Regions from separate parts of the Kitasatospora sp. NPDC038210 genome, predicted to be linked through region 4. Evidence: riboswitches for the same ligand, from Rfam matches in the RefSeq annotation. Region 4 holds a riboswitch; each other region holds the start of a gene.
The links. Region 4 has a riboswitch for cobalamin ahead of ACZ7KX_RS18385 (cobalamin biosynthesis protein). Riboswitches for the same ligand answer to the same signal wherever they lie in the genome.
Positions count from the first base shown of each region.

Region 1: another riboswitch for cobalamin. It lies ahead of metE (5-methyltetrahydropteroyltriglutamate--homocysteine S-methyltransferase); the one in region 4 lies ahead of ACZ7KX_RS18385 (cobalamin biosynthesis protein).
Region 2: another riboswitch for cobalamin. It lies ahead of ACZ7KX_RS15165 (ribonucleoside-diphosphate reductase subunit alpha); the one in region 4 lies ahead of ACZ7KX_RS18385 (cobalamin biosynthesis protein).
Region 3: another riboswitch for cobalamin. It lies ahead of nicT (Nickel transporter NicT); the one in region 4 lies ahead of ACZ7KX_RS18385 (cobalamin biosynthesis protein).

Region 1 covers NZ_JBVJYK010000010.1:304,454-307,916, reverse strand. Annotated here, with positions in the region: gene ACZ7KX_RS22200 (magnesium transporter MgtE N-terminal domain-containing protein) at 1-356, opposite strand, end outside; M-box (ykoK) riboswitch at 669-847, opposite strand; cobalamin riboswitch at 1,057-1,278, shown strand; gene metE (5-methyltetrahydropteroyltriglutamate--homocysteine S-methyltransferase) at 1,442-3,463, shown strand, end outside.
Region 2 covers NZ_JBVJYK010000006.1:250,672-254,134, reverse strand. Annotated here, with positions in the region: gene ACZ7KX_RS15165 (ribonucleoside-diphosphate reductase subunit alpha) at 1-1,591, opposite strand, end outside; cobalamin riboswitch at 1,783-1,914, opposite strand; gene ACZ7KX_RS15160 (glycosyltransferase family 39 protein) at 1,988-3,463, opposite strand, start outside.
Region 3 covers NZ_JBVJYK010000014.1:39,173-42,635, forward strand. Annotated here, with positions in the region: gene ACZ7KX_RS26740 (EamA family transporter) at 1-612, shown strand, start outside; gene nicT (Nickel transporter NicT) at 822-1,937, opposite strand; cobalamin riboswitch at 1,970-2,185, opposite strand; gene ACZ7KX_RS26750 (ArsR/SmtB family transcription factor) at 2,268-2,651, shown strand; gene ACZ7KX_RS26755 (hypothetical protein) at 2,706-3,463, shown strand, end outside.
Region 4 covers NZ_JBVJYK010000008.1:80,113-83,575, forward strand. Annotated here, with positions in the region: gene ACZ7KX_RS18375 (alpha/beta hydrolase family protein) at 1-187, opposite strand, end outside; gene ACZ7KX_RS18380 (helix-turn-helix domain-containing protein) at 336-1,034, opposite strand; cobalamin riboswitch at 1,231-1,364, shown strand; gene ACZ7KX_RS18385 (cobalamin biosynthesis protein) at 1,547-2,533, shown strand; gene ACZ7KX_RS18390 (cobyric acid synthase) at 2,530-3,463, shown strand, end outside.

The DNA.
Region 1 (3,463 bases), on a different contig from region 4:
ACCTCACCCGGCCTGCGGTTGAACTCCCGGAGGTCCACCCGGGCGGTGCGCAGCCGTACCCGGCCGGTCAGGATCCGGTCGACGGCGTCGGCGGCGATGAAGGCGCGGCGGCGGCCTATCCGGATGATCAGGCCGGTGACGGGCGGGTAGGGCTCCGGCCCGTAGAGCCGGGCGACCACGTCGACGACCCGGCCCATCTCCTCGCCGGCCTGGTTGGCGACCGGGCCGCCGATCAGCCCGGCGAGCGAGACCAGGGAGGAACGCACGGCCCGGGAGACCGTGGTGCGGTGCTCGGCGTCGACCGTGCGGTCGCGCAGCCGGGCCGTGGCGGACGTGAACAGGGTGGTGGCAGCCACGAGGAAGGACCCCCTCGCCCCGGACGGTTCGGGGCATGCGGGCCGCCCGACGGGCACGCCACCGCGCGCCCCGACCGCACGGGCGGTTCCGGGCGCACGCCGAGGCGTCCCGCGCGGGGCGGGAGGGCAGGGCGGGGCCGGACCGGGTCGGTCAGGGCAGGAGGGGGCGCCTCGGACGGCGGAAGGACGGCGAGGACAGCGCGGGAATGGGCCGACTATGGCCAGGACTTCCGTCCATCACGCCTCCCTCCCGATCTCGGCCGCGCATCGGCGTCGCGGCGGCACGGCAGGGGGAGACCGGCGTCACCGCCGGGTGCACCCCCACTCGTCAGAGCTTTGGCACTCCACGGCGTGTCCCTGGTCGCGAGCGACGGGAAGCCACTTGGGGTCACCCCTTGGGCCGGGGAGACCTGTCCTGATCCGGAGCGTCTCTCGACGGGTGGGATCAGTGGCCTGTGTCCGTGAAGACGCCTCACCGAACGAGGTGTCTGTATGAATCGGCCCCAGGATAGGCCCCCGCCGCGCGTCCGGCGAAACCCTTGACCGGACCTTGACCCCGCGCTGACCTGCGGGGGAGCCGCCGGGCGCGGCCCGGGGCCCGGTTCCGGACGGTTCCGTGCGCGGGCGCACCGGTCCGTGACGGGGTCTCATCATCCGGACGCCCGACGGGATTTGTGCGCCCGCCCCGGCGGTTTGCCCCTAAGCTGACCGGGCAGCTGGTTCGCCCTGTCCACCAGGCAGGCGCGTCGCAAGAGGGAACCCGGTGGGAATCCGGGACTGCCCCGCAGCGGTGAGCGGGAACGACCGCCGTCATACGCACTGGGCCCGGGAGGGCCTGGGAAGCGACGGCCAGTAGGTGTCCGCCCTTCACAGGGTGGGTGTGCCCGCGAGTCCGAAGACCTGCCCGCTGCCCGCCCGCGGACCATCCGCGCGCGGCCATCCGGTGACCTCGTGGGCGGGTCGGCGACCATACCGGGCAGATCGGGCCGTGCGTTGCGCGGCGGCCGCTGCCCGGTTCGTCATCCCTTCGCGCCCTCGTGCCGTCCCCGGGCACCCGAGGAGCAAGACTCGCGAAGGAGAGTCCCTTGACCACGAAGTCCGCAGCCGCGGCGACCCTCGCCACCGCGTACGGCTACCCCCGCCAGGGCCGGGGCCGGGAGCTCAAGAAGGCCGTCGAGGGGTACTGGAAGGGCGCGGTCACCGCCGGGGCGCTGCTGGCCACGGCCGCCGACCTGCGCCGGGGGAACTGGCAGCAGCTCGCCGATGCCGGCATCGAGGAGGTCCCGACCGGTGACTTCTCGCTCTACGACCACGTGCTGGACACCACGGTCGCCGTCGGCGCGATCCCGGCCCGGCACCGGGACGCGGTCGAGGCCGACGCGCTGGCCGGGTACTTCGCCATGGCGCGCGGCACCCAGGATGTCGCTCCGCTGGAGATGACCAAGTGGTTCGACACCAACTACCACTACCTGGTACCGGAGTTGGGGCCGGGCACGGTCTTCGTGGCGAACCCGGCCAAGGCCGTCGGCGAACTGGCCGAGGCGCTGGCGCTCGGCCACGAGGCCCGGCCGGTCCTGGTCGGCCCGGTCACCTACCTGCTGCTCGCCAAGCCCGCGCCCGGCGTCGCCGCCGACTTCCAGCCGATCAGCCTGCTGGACCGGCTGCTGCCCGTCTATGCGCAGCTGCTCGCCGACCTCAAGGCGGCCGGTGCCGAGTGGGTGCAGTTGGACGAGCCGGCGCTGGTACAGGACCGCACCCCGGCCGAGTTGAACGCCGCCGCCCGTGCCTACCGCGAGCTGGGCGGCCTCACCGACCGGCCGAAGCTCCTGGTGGCGAGCTACTTCGACCGCCTCGGCGACGCCCTGCCCGTGCTCGCCAAGGCCCCGGTCGAGGGCCTGGCGCTGGACTTCACCGGGACCGCCGCCGGCAACCTGGACGACCTCGCCGCCGCCGGCGGCCTGCCCGGCAAGCGGCTGGTCGCGGGCGTGGTCGACGGGCGCAACGTCTGGATCAACGACCTGGAGAAGTCGCTGGCCACCCTGGCGACCCTGCTCGGGCTCGCCGACCGCGTCGACGTCGCGCCGTCCTGCTCGCTGCTGCACGTGCCGATCGACGCCACCGCCGAGCGGGACATCGACCCGCAGATCGCCCGCTGGCTCGCCTTCGCCAAGCAGAAGGCCGCCGAGGTGGCGCTGCTGGCCCGCGGCCTGCGCGAGGGCGCCGGCGCGATCACCGCCCGACTCGCCGCCAACCGCGCCGACCTGGCCACCCGCGCCGGCTCCCCGATCACCCGCGACCCGGCCGTCCGTGCCCGGGCCGCCGCCGTCGGCGCGGCCGACACCCGCCGCGCCCAGCCCTACCCCGTGCGGGCCGCCGCCCAGCGCGCCCGGCTCGGCCTGCCGCTGCTGCCCACCACCACGATCGGCTCCTTCCCGCAGACCACCGAACTGCGCCTCGCCCGGGCCGATCTGACGGCGGGCCGGATCGACGCGGCCGCGTACCGGGAGCGGATGGAGGCCGAGGTCCGCGAGGTCATCGCCTACCAGGAGAAGGCCGGCCTCGACGTCCTCGTCCACGGCGAGCCCGAGCGCAACGACATGGTGCAGTACTTCGCCGAGCAGCTCACCGGCTACCTCGCCACCCGGCACGGCTGGGTGCAGTCCTACGGCACCCGTTACGTGCGCCCGCCGGTCCTCGCCGGGGACATCTCCCGACCGCACCCGATGACCGTCGACTGGTTCGGCTACGCGCAGGGCCTGACCGACCGCCCGGTCAAGGGCATGCTCACCGGCCCGGTCACCATGCTCGCCTGGTCCTTCGTCCGCGACGACCAGCCGCTCGCCGACACCGCCCGCCAGGTCGCCCTCGCGCTGCGCGACGAGGTCACCGACCTGGAGGCCGTCGGCGCCGCCGTAGTCCAGGTCGACGAGCCCGCCCTGCGCGAGACCCTCCCGCTGCGGGCCGCCGACCGCCCGGCGTACCTGGACTGGGCCACCGAGGCCTTCCGCCTCGCCACCTCCGGCGTTCGCGCCGACACCCAGGTCCACACCCACATGTGCTACGCCGAGTTCGGCGCGATCATGACGGCGATCGACGAGCTCGACGCG
Region 2 (3,463 bases), on a different contig from region 4:
CGAAGTCGATCCGCAGCTTGAAGAAGACGTCCTGGAGGCCCATCACGCCGAGGCCGACCGGGCGCCAGCGGGAGTTGGACGTCCCGGCCTCGGTGGTCGGGTAGAAGTTGATGTCCACCACGCGGTCGAGGAAGGTGACGGCGGTGCGGACGGTGGCGTCGAGGCGCTCCCAGTCCATCGCGCCGAGCAGGTCGTCCGCGGAGGCGCCGACGGCCACGTGCGCACCGAGGTTGACCGAACCCAGGTTGCAGACGGCGGTCTCGGAGTCGTCCGTGACCTCCAGGATCTCGGTGCACAGGTTGGAGGAGTGCACCGTGCGGCCCGGCAGCGCGGTCTGGTTGGCGGCGCGGTTGGAGGCGTCCTTGAAGGTCATCCAGCCGTTGCCGGTCTGCGCCAGGGTGCGCATCATGCGGGCGTAGAGGGTCTGCGCCGGGATGGTGCGGACGGCCTTGCCGGCCTGCTCGGCCTTGCGGTAGGCCTCGTCGAACTCCTCGCCCCACAGGTCGACCAGCTCGGGCACGTCGGCCGGGGAGAACAGCGACCAGTCCGCGTTGGCGTTGACCCGGCGCATGAACTCGTCCGGGATCCAGTGCGCCAGGTTGAGGTTGTGGGTGCGGCGGGCTTCCTCGCCGGTGTTGTCGCGGAGCTCCAGGAACTCCTCGATGTCGGCGTGCCAGGTCTCCAGGTAGACGCACGCGGCGCCCTTGCGGCGGCCGCCCTGGTTGACGGCGGCGACCGAGGAGTCGAGGGTGCGCAGGAACGGCACGATGCCGTTGGACTTGCCGTTGGTGCCGCGGATCAGGCTGCCGCGCGAGCGGATGCGCGAGTAGGACAGGCCGATGCCGCCGGCGTGCTTGGACAGGCGGGCGATCTGCGCGTAGCGGTTGTAGATCGAGTCCAGGTTGTCCAGCGGGGAGTCGAGCAGGTAGCAGCTCGACATCTGCGGGTGGCGGGTGCCGGAGTTGAAGAGCGTCGGCGAGGAGGTGAGGTACTCCAGGCGGCTCATCAGGCCGTACAGCTCGGCCACCTCGCGCACCGACTGCTCGTTGTCGCCGACCGCCAGGCCACAGGCGACGCGGAGCAGGAAGTGCTGCGGGGTCTCGACCACCTTGCGGGTGATCGGGTGGCGCAGCAGGTAGCGGGACTGCACGGTGCGCAGGCCGAAGTACTCGAAGCGGTCGTCGCCCGCGGCGTCGATCAGGGCGTCCAGCGCGGCGGCGTGCTTGGCGACGAAGTCCGCGGTGGTGTCGCCGATCAGGCCCTCGGCGTGGCCGACGGCGATCGAGGCGGAGAAGGACGTGGCGCCCTGGCTGTTCGCCTCGTCGACGATCTCCAGCGCGAGCAGGCGGGCGGCGAGCTTCGAGTACTGGGGGTCCTCGGCGATCATCGACGCGGCGGCGTCCACGGCCAGCCCGCGCAGCTCGGCGAAGTCCGAGCCGGCGTGGCGGCCGCGCAGCGCGGCGGCCGCGACATGGCCGGGGTCGACCTCGGGGAGGTCGACACTGCGGTCGGTGAGCAGCCGCAGCAGGGCGCCGCCGGGGTCGGAGACCTTCGGGTCGATGAAGGCGGTACCGGAGCCCTGGGCGGGCAGGGTGGCTGAGGCAGCGGTGGTCAAGGCGCTCTCTCCTGGCGGCGATCGGCGGCGGTGATCGGAGCCTCGGGCCGGTCGGGGCAGGGGAGCACGGCACGAACGCAAACGGCGTCGCGCGACGGTGTCTCCCCGGCCCGCCCGCGAGGCCCGGAGGGGTGGTGCTTGGTGCTGGCGCGGCCTCTGCGGGAGGGCCGTGGCGCACGCCGCCGGCAGGTACTCGGACTCGCGGGGACAGCTGCTCCAGCCGCCCGCACACCGCTGCGGGGCAGTCCCGGATTCGCACCGGGTTCCCCTGCATCGACAGCAGAAGCGAGCATACATGTAGTGCCGCTGCTCTGCGGCGGCACCATATGTTGTGCCTGTCGTGTCACCCGCGTGGGCGGGCCCGTCGGCCGGTCAGTGCTTGAGATAGACCTTGTACGTGCTCGAATCGCCGGTCGGCGAAGTGAATTGCGCCACCAGTCGGTACTGCCCGCCGGCCGCCAGCGCGGCGCTCAGGGCGCGGTCGGTGGCGCGCGGCGCGGTGCTGTCGAGGACGACCATCGTGAACCAGCCGTCGCGGATCGCGGCGACGCTCCCGTCGTCCCCGTGGTGCTGCACGCCGGCCGCGTCGCGGTACTCCGTGCCGGTGCGCGCGGAGACCCACTGCTCGGGCCTGCTGACCGCGCCGAGGTAGTACTCGGCGAGTCCGTCGACCTCGGTGAGGTAGCGCCCCTGGGGCACCGCGTGGGACCGCAGGACGGCCAGCAGGCGGCCGGAGTCGGGTCCGTTCTGGTACCGCAGGGCGGACTGCTCCAGGCCGAGGGCGAGCAGCGCGACCCAGACCAGGATGCCGAGCTGGGGGTGGCGGAAGTGGGCGCCGACCAGCCGGGTCAGGCCCACCCCGGCGAGCGGGGCGGCCAGCAGCATGCCGTAGGCGAGGTGGCGGAACAGCGCCCCGGAGGTGCCGGTCCACACGTGCGCGGCCGGGACGGCCAGGGCGGTGGCGGTCAGCACGGTGCCGAGCAGGGCGCGGTGGCCGCGCGAGGTGGGAACGGCCTCCTTCTCGGGCGCGTCGTGCTCGTTCATCTGCTCGCGGCGCGCGTAGGCGATCGTGCCGGCCACCGCGAGGACGGTGAACAGGCCGCTCCACTGGGCGGTGGAGAGCAGGACGGCTTCGGCCGAGCCGGGGGCGGTGCCGTGCGAGGGCGACCACCCGGCGATCTCGCCCAGCGTGCCGTACGGCAGCAGCAGGACGACGGTGCCGGCGGCCAGCAGCAGGGCGCGCAGGGCGGCCGGGCCGAACCGGCGGTGCGGACGGGCGGTGGCCAGCGCGAGGCCGACCAGGGCGGGCACGGCGAAGGCCGCGGAGTACGCGACGGCGCAGGCGAGTGCGGCGGCCGGGGCGGCGGTCAGGACCAGCGCCGGATGTCGCCGTGAGGTGAACACCGTGGCCCAGGCCGCGAGGGCGACCAGCAGCACGGCGAGGGACTCGGGGGCGGCGTAGAAGCCGACCACCACGGTGGACTGCAGGACGGCGTAGACGGCTATCGCGCAGATCGCGACCCGCTCGTTGAACAGCCGGCGGGTCAGCGAGTACAGCAGCACCGTGGTGACCAGCGCGAAGCCGAGGCTGAGCAGCCGGGTGCCCCAGATGCCGTTGGCGTCGGCGGCCGCGCCCGCCAGCGGCGGGTAGAGCCAGGGCGAGCCGTTGATCCGGTCGACCAGGTCGGTGGTGACCGGGGTGCCGTGCATCAGGTGGGCGAGCTGCTGGCGGCCGGCGACCATGGCGGCGGCCTCGTCGGGGTGCGCGGCGGCGAGCAGGCGCAGCGAGAGCGCGGCCTGGACGGCCAGGACGGCGCCGAGCAGGCCGCGGGCGATCCAGCGGCGGCG
Region 3 (3,463 bases), on a different contig from region 4:
CTCGCCCTCGGCCCGATGGGCGTGGTCTCGCCGCTGACCACCGTCGCCGTCCTGGTGCCCGTCGGCGTCGGCCTGGCCCTCGGCGACCGCCCGGGCCCCGGCCGGATCGCCGGGATCGCCGTCGCGGTGGCCGGCGTGGTGCTCGCCTCCGGGCCCGAGCGCGGCGGCCGGGCCGCCGCCCGCAGCACCCTGCTGCTCACCCTGGGTGCGGCCCTCGGCTTCGGCACGGTGATGGCCCTGATCGCGCACGCCTCGGCGGACGGCGGCCTGCTGCTGGTGCTGTGCGTCCAACGGCTGTGCAACGTCGCCGTCGGCGGCACCGTCCTGGTGGCCGGCCTGCGCCGCTCCGGGGATGCGGCCGGCCTGCTGCCGGGACTGCGGGCCCGGCTGCCGCTGCTCACCGCGGTCGGGCTCGCCGACGTCGTCGCCAACGCCGTCTTCGCGATGGCCTCGCACCGCGGCTCGGCCACCGTGGCCGCCGTCCTCTCCTCGCTCTACCCCGTGGTCACCGCGCTGATGGCACGCGGGGTGTTCAAGGAGCGGCTGCGCCCGGTCCAGGTGGTCGGCGCCGGGCTCGCCGTCGCGGGAACGCTGCTGCTCGCGGCCGCATGAGAGGTGCTCATGACGCTGCCCCATGAGCCGCGCTCATGGGGCAGTGGGATGAGCCGCGCTCATGCCCCGACGCCATGAGTCGACCTCATGCCCCCGGCCGCCATGAGCCGACCTCATGGGACCCCATGAGCCGCGCTCATGCCCGACCCCATGAGCCGCGCTCATGCCCGACGTCATGAGCCGCGCTCATGCCCCCGGGCTCGGACCCGTCACGAGCCCTCGGGCGCCCAGCGCTTCTCGACCCGGGCGAGCTTCCAGTACCCGATCGCCAGCGCCCAGACCACCACGAACAGCCCGGCGATCGCGTAGCCGACGTTGTCCAGCGAGATGTCCGCGATCCAGCCGCTCACCGGGTCGGTGAGGTCGAACTTCTCGTGCAGCACACCGACCAGCTCGATGGTGCCGATGATGAAGGCCACCGCGATCGACAGCCCGGTGATGGTCAGGTTGTAGTACACCTTGCGCACCGGGTTGGCGAAGGCCCACTGGTACGCGAAGTTCATGAACGTCCCGTCCAGGGTGTCGAACAGGCTCATCCCGGCCGCGAACAGCAGCGGCAGGCAGACGATCGCGTACCAGGGCAGTCCGGCGGCCGCACCCGAGCCGGCCATCACCATCAGGGTGACCTCGGTCGCGGTGTCGAAGCCCAGGCCCAGCACCATGCCGACCGGGAACATCTGCCCCGGCCGGGTGATCGACCGGGTGGCCCGGTTCAGCACCCGGGCCATGAAGCCGCGCGAGTCGAGGTGCGCCTCCAGCTCCGCCTCGTCGTACTGCCCGGCGCGCATCGCCCGGAACACCTTGAGGATCCCGAGCAGCGCCGCCAGGTTGAGCGCCCCGATCAGGTACAGGAACGCGCCGGAGGCCGTCGTCCCGACCACCCCGAGCCACTTGTGGGTGGTCGACTCGTCGTCCATCAGCGTGTTCGCCAGCTGCGCGCCGCCCGCCACCAGGGCGGCCATGATGACCACCATCGAGGAGTGCCCGAGGGCGAACCAGAAGCCCACCGAGACCGGCCGCTTGCCGTCCGCCATCAGCTTGCGGGTGGTGTTGTCGATCACCGCGATGTGGTCGGCGTCGAAGGCGTGCCGCATCCCGAGGGTGTACGCGGTGATACCCAGGCCCACCCCGAAGACCTGGGTACCGACCGCGTACCGCTCGGGTGCCACCAGAAAAATGAGCGTCCCGAAGGCCACCACGTGCATGGCCAGGATCACGCCCATCAGCCCGGCCGTGCGGACGGTGTCCTCGCGCCGCCACCGGAAGGTGGGCAGTACGGAGGGAGCCGCTGCGGCCTCCGCGGCGGCGGTTTCGGGCAGGGTCATCTGCGGATCACGCTCCAGCACCTCGTGGAATCACTTCGTGAGATGCCGCGGCCGGTCTCCTGGCTTACGGGACACGCCCGTACCCGCCTTCCCGGGTGCGCGAGGCGCCCAGTGACGTCGTGGGTACGGACGGCGCTCCCCCGCGGACGGGGGAACGGCCCGATCACAGTGGCGAGGGCCGCTCCGGACTCCGGACCCCTGAGGGTCCGTCACCGGTCTTCCCGAGCACCACGGCGGGCTACACGGTAGGGGCCCGGCCCCGACCCATGCAAGGCTGCGCACCTGCGCAGGTGTCCAGGATCACAGCCGCCCGCCTGCAAGAATGTCCGCATGCATCTCGTACCGGCCGACCGCGCGGGCCACCGCACCATCGACGGACACCGGGTCTGCGAGGCCATCGCCGCGATCGGTGACGCCGCGCACGTCCGGTCCTGGGCCGAGCGGTTCTCGCTGCTCGCCGACCCCGGACGGCTCGCCCTGCTGCTCGCCCTCCACCGGGCGGGCCCGCTCGCCGTCACCGACCTCGCGGTCGCCACCGGCATGCGCGACCCCGCCGTCTCCCAGGCCCTGCGGCTGCTCCGCACGGCCGGCGTGGTCACCGGCGACAAGGACGGACGAGTCGTGCGCTACCGGCTCGTCGACCAGGACATGCGCCCCCTCCTCGACGAGTGCGTCGCCGCCGAGCACCACGAGCCCACCGCCGCGGCCGGCTGACCGACACTCGGGAAACGCGGCCGCACCGGCACCCCGGGTGAGTACGATCATGGCGTGCCGTCCCACCCCCACGCCTGGCCCGCCGACCGCTGGAACACCCGACCGGTCAAGGCCCGCGTGCTGGCGGTCGCCCGCACCCTCACCTCCGCCACCCGGGTCCTGGACGTCCTCACCCTGCTGCACCCGGACGGGGTCGAGCGGTACTTCACCGTCAACCCCGGCTCCGCCTTCGCCGATCGCGCCCTGGACGAGTACCTGCACGGCTTGCCCGGCTTCACCCTGCTGGACTGGGAGGACGCCGTCCGGCACCGCTTCGACCTGGCCGTCTCCTGCGCCGTGCACTCCTCCATGCACCGCCTGGACGCCCGGCTCGTCGTGCTCCCGCACGGCGCCGGCTACAACCGCCTGGTCACCGAGTCCACCGGCGACACGGTCAGCGCCGCCGGCCTCTCCCGCAAGGAACTCACCCACCGCGGGCGGGTGTTCGTGGACGTCCTCGGCCTCTCCCACCCCGAGCAGCTGGACCGCCTGCGGGTCTCCTGCCCCGAGGCACTGGACGTCGCCCGGGTGGTCGGCGACCCCTGCTTCGACCGGATGCTGCGCAGCCTGCGCTCCCGCGACGCCTACCGCGCCGCGCTCGGCGCCGTCGACGGCCGGCGGCTCGTCGTCGTCAACTCCACGTGGAGCGAGCACTCGTTATTCGGCCGCCGCCCCGACCTGCCCCAGCGCCTGGTCCGCCGGCTGCCCGCCGACGAGTACGCCGTCGCCGTCGTCCTGCACCCCAACATCTGGAGCCGCCACGACCCCGAGGC
Region 4 (3,463 bases):
GGCTCTCCGGGCTGCGGGTGAAGGTGACCCGCCCGGCGCCGACGCTCCGGACCACGACCGGCCCGGACTCCCGGACGGCGGTGACCGGACGGACCGTCCGCTCGGAAGCCCGACGGCCGATCACCAGGACGACGGCCCCGGTTCCGACGGCGGCGGCCGCCACGACGGCAGCGGTTCCCCAGCGCATATCGTTCCCCGCTCTGTTGGTCTCGGACCGGACGGTGTTCGTGCACCAGTCCACCGGCGCACCGCCCGCGCGGCCACCGGGCTGACCCGTCCGGGGCACGGCCTCCGGGTCCGCAGCCGCCGTCGGAGGGCCGGCCGCCTCCCCCTTGTTACGCGGTCGGCCCGGTGGTGCCCGCGGTGTCGAGGAGGTGCCAGAAGCGGGGGGTGAGGGATCCGGCGGCCGGGGGCGGTGCGGTGCGGGTGGTGGCGCCCCAGTGGGTGGGGACGTGGTGCTCCTGGTGAAGGGCGGCGAGGGCGTCGGCGAGGGTGTCGGCGGGGGCGGGGACGATGCGGGCGAGGGCGCGGAGGTGGGGCTGCCAGCGGCCGGTGACGCACTGGCGGAGGAGGTGGTCGAGCGCCTCCCCGCGGCCGGTGGCCTCGACGAGTGAGGGCAGGCCGAGGCCGAGGACGTCGGCGAGGGCGCGGGTCTGTTCCTCGTCGCCCTCCCAGCGGTCGGTCAGTTCGGCCTGCCGGTAGGAGTCGAGGGTGGTGCCGGTGCGCTCGGCGACGGCCGCCTGGCCGAGCTCACGGGCGACGCGGTGGTCGCGCAACCGGACCGGGCGGGTGTCCATCAGCTGGACGGCGGGGCACCAGAGGGCGCGGGCGAGGGCGATGAACTCCGGTTCGCCGGGGCGCAGCTCGCCGCTCTCCCAGGCGAGGACGTGGGCGGGCAGCAGCCGTACGCCGTGCGCGGCCAGGCCCTCGGCGACCTGTTCGGGGGTGAGGCCGAGGGCGGCCCGGTGGGCGCGGGCGGCTGCGGGCGAGAACGGCACCGGGGGCGGGGCGGCGGGGGGCTTTCTGCGACGCATGCCACCGAACGCTAGGCGCGGACCACGGCGCGGCCCCAGCGACCGAACCCACGAAGCGGCCGACCCGGGGGCGGTGCCGCGCTGGGCGATCCCACAGCTCATCGGCCGCCGTCCCGTGTGACCAACCCCTCCGTGACCTCGGTTGACTCCCGGTTCGGCCGCGTGATGGGATCCTGGGGCCAATCGGAGGCATGGAGAGGAAGCCGGTGCGAGTCCGGCGCGGTCCCGCCACTGTCACCGGGGAGCACGCTCGGAAATCTCGCCACGGCGGGCCGTCAGAAGCCGCTGGAAGGCACCGGGAGTGCGTCCGACCCGGAAGCCAGGAGACTCTCGCCCCCGCTACGTCGATCCAGGGCGCGGACCCTGAGTGAGGACACGCACGCGATGCAGGCTGCCCCGCCCGGCCGGACTCCGAGCTGCCTTCCGCCGAGCCGCCTCCCGATGAGCCGCCTTCCGCTGGGCTCCCCCTCCGTGAGCTGTCCCTCCGTGAGCCGCCGTCCGGCGTGCGGCCGGTGACCGTCCGTCCTGCGGCCGGCCGCCGCTGGGGCCGCGCCGCCGCGTTCGCGGTGGGTGCCGTCGTGGGCTACGCCGCCGACGCCCGCTTCGCCGACCCGCGCCGGGGCCACCCGGTGGCCGTCTTCGGCAGCGCCGCCACCCGCCTGGAGCGGCGGCTGTGGCGCGACGACCGGGCGGCCGGGGCCGGGTACACGGCGCTGTGCGTGGGTACGGTCGCGGCGGGCGCGCTGGCCCTGGACCGTACCGTCGGCCGGCGACCGCTGGGCCGGGCCGCGCTCGCGGCGGCCGCGACCTGGACCGTGCTCGGCGGCACCTCGCTGACCCGGGAGGCCCGCGCCATCGGCCGCTCGCTGCAGCAGGGCGACCTGCGGGCCGCGCGGGAGCGGCTGCCGCACCTGTGCGGGCGCGACCCGAGCGCGCTGGACGAGCAGCAGATCGCCCGCGCGGTGGTCGAGTCGGTGGCCGAGAACACCGCCGACGCCGTGGTGAACGCCCTGGCCTGGGGCGCCCTGGCCGGCACGCCCGGGCTGCTGGCCTTCCGCGCGGTGAACACCCTGGACGCCATGGTGGGCCACCGCTCGCCGCGCCACGCCCGGTTCGGCTGGGCCTCGGCCCGGCTGGACGACGTGGCGGGCTGGCCCGGCGCCCGGCTGACGGCCCTGCTGACGGTGGCCGCCGCCCCGCAGCCGCGGACGGCCTGGCGGGTCTGGCGGCGCGACGGCTCCTCGCACCCGAGCCCGAACGCCGGCCAGGCGGAGTCGGCGTTCGCCGGCGCGGTGGGCGTGCGGCTGGGCGGGACCCTGCAGTACGGCGAGCGCGTCGAGCACCGGCCAGTACTGGGCGGGGAGCTGCGGCCGGTCACGGTCGACGACATCGAACGGGCCTGCACGCTCTCCCGGCGGGTGGGCGCGCTGGCGCTGGGTACGACGGTCGCGGGGCACGTCCTGCTGCGCGCGCTCCGTGGGAAGAGGGGAAGGGCATGACGAACGCGCTGCTGGTCGCCGGGACGACCTCGGACGCGGGCAAGAGCGTGGTCACCGCCGGCATCTGCCGCTGGCTGGCCCGCCAGGGCGTGCGGGTCGCGCCGTTCAAGGCACAGAACATGTCGTTGAACTCCTTCGTCACCGCCGACGGCGCCGAGATCGGACGCGCCCAGGCGATGCAGGCGCAGGCCGCCCGGGTGGAGCCGGAGGCGGCGATGAACCCGGTGCTGCTGAAGCCCGGCGCGGACGGTCGCAGCCAGGTGGTACTGCTGGGCAGGCCGGTCGCCGAGGTGGGCGCGCTGGACTACCGCGAGCGCAAGCCCGTCCTGCTGGAACGCGCCCTGGAGTGCCTGGCCGATCTGCGCAGCCGCTACGAGGTGGTCGTCTGCGAGGGCGCCGGATCGCCCGCCGAGATCAACCTGCGTGACCGCGACATCGCCAACATGGGCCTGGCCACGGCCGCCGGGCTGCCGGTGGTGGTGGTCGGGGACATCGACCGGGGCGGTGTGTTCGCGGCGATGTACGGCACGCTGGCGCTGCTGTCCGCGGAGGACCAGCGGCACGTGGCGGGCTGGTTCGTCAACAAGTTCCGCGGCGACGCGCGGCTGCTCGCGCCCGGCCTGGAGATGCTGCACGGGCTGACCGGCCGTCCGGTGCTGGGCACCCTGCCGATGCTGCCCGGGCTGTGGCTGGACGCCGAGGACTCGCTGGACCTGTCGACCGTGGTGGACCGGGTCGACGGGCGCGGCCCGCTCGGGGCGGACGTGCTGCGGGTGGCCGTGGTGCGCTTCCCCCGGCTGTCCAACTTCACCGACGTGGACGCGCTGGCGCAGGAGCCCGGCGTCCTGGTGCGCTGGGCCACCAGGCCGGAGGAGCTGGCCGACGCCGACCTGGTGGTGCTGCCCGGCACCCGGGCCACCGTGGCGGACC